One region of the Desulfosporosinus acidiphilus SJ4 genome, then DNA from elsewhere that is predicted to be linked to it. Evidence: riboswitches for the same ligand, from Rfam matches in the RefSeq annotation. Region 1 holds a riboswitch; the other holds the start of a gene.

Evidence for each region. A riboswitch is a leader RNA that binds a small molecule or an ion and turns the genes downstream of it on or off. The one in region 1 is predicted to bind cobalamin.
Region 2: linked by a shared signal. The riboswitch ahead of cobT (nicotinate-nucleotide--dimethylbenzimidazole phosphoribosyltransferase) and the one ahead of DESACI_RS11580 (bifunctional cobalt-precorrin-7 (C(5))-methyltransferase/cobalt-precorrin-6B (C(15))-methyltransferase) in region 1 are both predicted to bind cobalamin.

What each region holds. Positions count from the first base shown of each region.
Region 1 covers NC_018068.1:2,539,515-2,541,964, reverse strand. The annotation lists gene DESACI_RS11580 (bifunctional cobalt-precorrin-7 (C(5))-methyltransferase/cobalt-precorrin-6B (C(15))-methyltransferase) at 1-1,038, opposite strand, end outside; cobalamin riboswitch at 1,270-1,447, opposite strand; gene DESACI_RS23095 (YtxH domain-containing protein) at 1,785-2,219, shown strand; gene cbiD (cobalt-precorrin-5B (C(1))-methyltransferase CbiD) at 2,268-2,450, opposite strand, start outside.
Region 2 covers NC_018068.1:3,555,787-3,558,236, forward strand. The annotation lists gene cobT (nicotinate-nucleotide--dimethylbenzimidazole phosphoribosyltransferase) at 11-1,129, opposite strand; cobalamin riboswitch at 1,229-1,405, opposite strand; gene DESACI_RS16265 (cell wall-binding repeat-containing protein) at 1,468-2,450, opposite strand, start outside.

The sequences.
Region 1 (2,450 bases):
GAGGGGTACCATTCGCAAAATATCTTTCATTCGCCCCTTACTTCCCCCAATAATACAGACATTAACGGCGGGAAGTTCAGCAAAAACGTCTGGAGCAGTTCCGGGGATCAAGCGAAGATTCGAAACTTCAAACTTTTGCTGATTGGCGACAATTAAAGCTTGTGCTTCAGGATTATTTTCAATGGCATAAACAACTCCCTCAGGAGCTAAACCTGCAGCTTCAATACTGATACTTCCGGTGCCCGCGCCGATGTCAACGATCGTATCGGTTTTGGAAATTTGGGCCTTGGCGAGGACTTGGACTCTAATCTCCGACTTGGTCATAGGAACTTTTCCCCGCAAAAATTCCTGGTCAGGAATCCCTATCCGACTCCTGGAGGCAACATTTGCTGCAGTCTCAAACTGATGGTCTGTTGAATGCATTGAATCCGGATGCAGAATAAGAATCGCGTTCTTCAATAAATCTTTTTCCTGGGCCAAATGACGGGCATCCATTAATTGCCATAGTTCTTCAGGATAAGCCAGAGCATTCCCTACTGAAATATTCGGATTTTGTCCCAAATCGAGATAGAATTGAGCAACGTTTTGGGGAGTATTTGCCCCGCCGGTCAATACTGCTGTCAGACGAATTAGTTTGGGGGGGAGTAATGACAGATCTCGTCCATGAACACTGACAAAGTCAGCCTCTTGCCAAGGCAGACCAGCTCTGGCAAAGGCAAACTGAAGAGAACTAATTCCGGGGTACACATCCATCTGTTCCTCGGGGAATTCTTTTTTTAACCTTGGCAGCAGGCTGAAAAACCCAGGGTCACCCGAGACGAGAACACCAATGACTTTCTTCTCCAGAAGAGCATCTTTAATCACAGTGAGGCTGGAGTCAAGGTCTCCGGACAAACAATGTTGACTGCCCGGAAAATCAGGAAACAATTCAAGGGCTCGTGACCCTCCTATTAGTACATCACAGTGATTAACAAGATCTCCAACAGCCGGTGGCAGCCATTCCGACCTGCCGGGACCAATTCCGATTACCTTTAACATTTCTTCCCCTTCTTCCGTGGTTGGATCGCTGTCTCAAAAACTCGACGGCAGATCTGTGAGAAAAATATAGAGAATAAAGAAAACTTAGCTAACGCTCCAAGACACTGTCTTCGCACGTATAAACTCTTTTTGCAGTTAGCCGAAGGTTTCTCTCTGATAGTATTAAAAAAGAGCCTGAGCGGCTCGTATGGTTTACCCTTAATAAACACACACATTACCTATCGCTCGTAGGTCAGTGAATTACTTAAGTAAGGTTTTCTGGCTTCAAATCATCATTCTCTCCATCATTTCAAGATCTAAATGGACGGGAGAGAACTCCTTGTTCACAGTGGCGGGACCGCGCCGGATTTACACCGGCTTCCCCTTTCAGATCCTCATTGACTGAGGAGCCTTAAGTATTTGATATGAAATTATCTCGAAAGTTACTAAGTAAATTAAGAGGCTGCTTTATTGTCTAAGTATTCTATAAATATATACAAAATTCCTCTTTTTGAAGAAAACTTATCTGCCCAAGCAGTTTAAAAATCAAACAACGATACGATAATCTGATTTTTATTGTAAGGCTTAACGTCTATTTAATCAATTAATTCTTAAATTATTCTTTTACTTCAGTTTAGGTTTAACAAAACATAATGATTATATTTTAACCATATATGTTATATTATACCATCAATTATTAGGAACTACACTAACTCCTCTAGAATAATATATTTTGCATAAAGTGCAAAGAAAGGAGTTCATGATTTATGCCCATAGCTAAAAAAACGAGCATAGGTTCTGTTGCCATTGCAGCCCTCGTGGGCGGAGTAGCCGGCGCGTTTGTCGGGTTAATGGTCTCGCCGAAGAGCGGAGAGGCATTACGTAAAGATATTCAGACTAGAGCCGTCAATATTGCCGATCATGTCCAAGATTGTACTGTTCAACAAGCAGAAACCATAAAAGAAAAAAGCACGAATCTTTTGGAAAAAGGAAAGAAAATCAAAGAAGATCTCAATGTTCTATGGCAGGACATAAAACCTCGAAAATTAGGTTATAAGAACGTTGTTCAGTCCTCACTTGAAGAGATCATCGAATCAGAAGTAGAGAATGAAAGCCCTTCAGAACCCCTTACCGAAACCCCATCTTCAGAAACTTCATTTCCGGAAACTCCAGCTCAAGATGATATTGAAACCTTGCTTTAGAACGTTATCCATTGACAAAGAAAGCCCTAAAATCGTTTTTAAGCGATTCTAGGGCTTACCATTAAAAGGTTCAAAAGGCCATTTCCATTGCTGACTTTCAATTATCTTCTGGGCATTCCTATCCCAACCAACCGGCTTTCCATTCAATAGAGTCATGATGGTTCCCACTCTCAGACGGTTAAAAGTAAACCCTTGGGCACGTTCGCTGGCTAATTGTGCCAGATGATGGAG
Region 2 (2,450 bases), 1.0 Mb from region 1:
TGGTTTATGATTAAAAGTCTCCTGTACTTACACCTGCTGATTCGAAGGTGGCCATTTCATCGGCGATCTTGAGAGCAGCTTCAACCATCGGAAACATGAGAGCAGCTCCTGTACCTTCACCTAATCTCATGTTAAAATCAAGCCTCGGTTTGAGGCCAAGTTGCTTGAGGGCTATCCGGTGACCTTGTTCTTCTGAATTGTGGGAAGAAATCATATAGAGAGCTGAGAGAGGAGCAATCTGAGCTGCTGTAAGTGCGGCAGCAGTTGAGATAATACCGTCGAGAATAATGGGTACATGCTGGTAGGCCGCTTCCAGGATTGCACCTGCCAGTGCAGCAATTTCCAATCCACCGATTTTGGCAAGGGTATCGAGAGGGTCAGCAAGGTCAGGCTCATTTACCCGAATCGCCAGCTTGATTACATCTTGTTTATGCTTTAAGGCGTCATCCTTTAATCCAGTGCCGCGCCCTGTAACTTCCTCAACCGTATGGCCTGTAAAAGCTGAAATTAAAGCAGCGCTGGGAGTTGTATTGCCGATACCAACTTCACCTGTTGCCAATAAATTGATTCCAGAGTCAATTGCCTCTGCAGCAACTTTTGCACCGGTGAGAAGAGCGAGAAGAGCCTCTTGCTTTGTCATTGCCGGGCCATGGGCTATATTTCCTGTTCCGTTTTTGACACGGTTGGCCATAAGTTCAGGGGGATCTAAGGGTAAGGCAATGCCTATGTCGGTACAGATAACTTTAGCTCCGCTATTTCGAGCAAGGACATTGATACCTGCCTCGCCATTTAAGTAAGAATAGAACATTTGTGCAGTAATTTCTTGAGGGGCAGCACTGACTCCTTCAGCTACAACTCCATGATCTCCGGCCATAAGAAGTACTGCTTTTCCCTTGATTTCCGGTTGAGAAGTGCGTTGGATTCCTGCAAGTTGTTGGGAAATATCCTCCAAGACACCTAAACTCCTAAGAGGCTTTATCTTAGCATCCAGTCGTTTTTGCATGCCTGAGATAGACTCTTGATCGAGTTTTTCAATTCCATTCGTAAGCTCTTGTAAAGCAGCCTCAAGTTGTTGGATATCCGCTTTTTTGAGATTGTCAAGGCCATGAATTTTCTTCAGTGTAGTCATCTTTAAACTCCTCCCTAAATTTTGTTAAAAAATAAAGTCCCGCCACAATTGTTAGTTGTGGTCGGGACTTTGCCGTCATCGCCGCCGCTATTCTATAGTCGATAGCCTCTCTCTTAGGCAGGTCTCCTGACTCAGACTCAATCGCCCTTAACGCTCCTTCCCAGCATATGCCAGTGGATTAGCGAGGACTCGTCTCTACAGTGGTGGGTCCGTACCGGGTTTTCACCGGTTTCCCTATTCTCCCCTTATTGGGGCACCTAAAAGCAAATATTAATTTATAATTCTGAGTTTACCAAAATCTCACTAAAAGTCAAGTTAAGATTAAACGGTTTTCTGAGTTAAAAATATTTCCCTATCAACTGACCAAGCTGCTGTTCAATCTCTTTACTCACGACGGCCTCTCCCCCAAATATAGTCGCCCCGATCAGTTTTTTTCCTTTCAGATAATTCACAACTTGATCGGAAAGACTTCCGTCTGCCAGAATAATCGAGGTGTTGTGGTTAGCTGCATAGACACTTCCAGCTAAGGCATCCGGAAAGTTGTTGCCTGTAGCGATACAAACGCTTTGCCTTGCCAAGTTAAAGTATTGGCCCACGGCCAGGGAGGTATCGTAGCGGTCCTGTCCAGCAATTCTTACGATATTTGTTTTGTCTAATGAGGTGATCTGGTCTACCTGACTTTCCACCGCCGAGCTGATAACCCCTTCTCCTCCGATAATATAAACTTTGCTGGGTTTAATAGTGGCTATTTCATTTTTGACGGCATCACTGAGTCCGTCTTTTTGGACTAGGAGTATGGGATACTGCATTTCCGCTGCAATACTGCTGATGGACAGAGCGTCCGGATAGTTTTCTCCATAGGCCAGTACAATGGGTGTTCCGTTCTTGACCTGTAATTGATCTGCAATTTTAACGCAAGTATCATATCTGTCATTTCCACCTAATCTGGTGATATCGGCGAAACCACTCGCTGTTACTTTACCTTCCATGGCACTGCTGACGACCGCCGTGCCTCCTATGATATAGACTGTTCCTGCCGGGTCAAGATTTGACTTCATGTAGTCCAATACCTTTTCCTGGTCAGCATCTGAACTTCCCACTAATAATATAGGTGCATTCAGCTTGTAGGCTAGGACACTTCCGGCTAAGGCATCAGGATAGTTCTCTGCCGTGGCTAGTACAACATTAGAGAGCTTCCCAGTGTAGTTTGCATTAGCAATGGCCAATGCAGTATCAACTTGGCTCATGCCTGCAAGTCTTATGACTCCTAAGCTGGTTTGATTCATTTTGAAATTCCATTTGACGATATCCTGTTCCACAG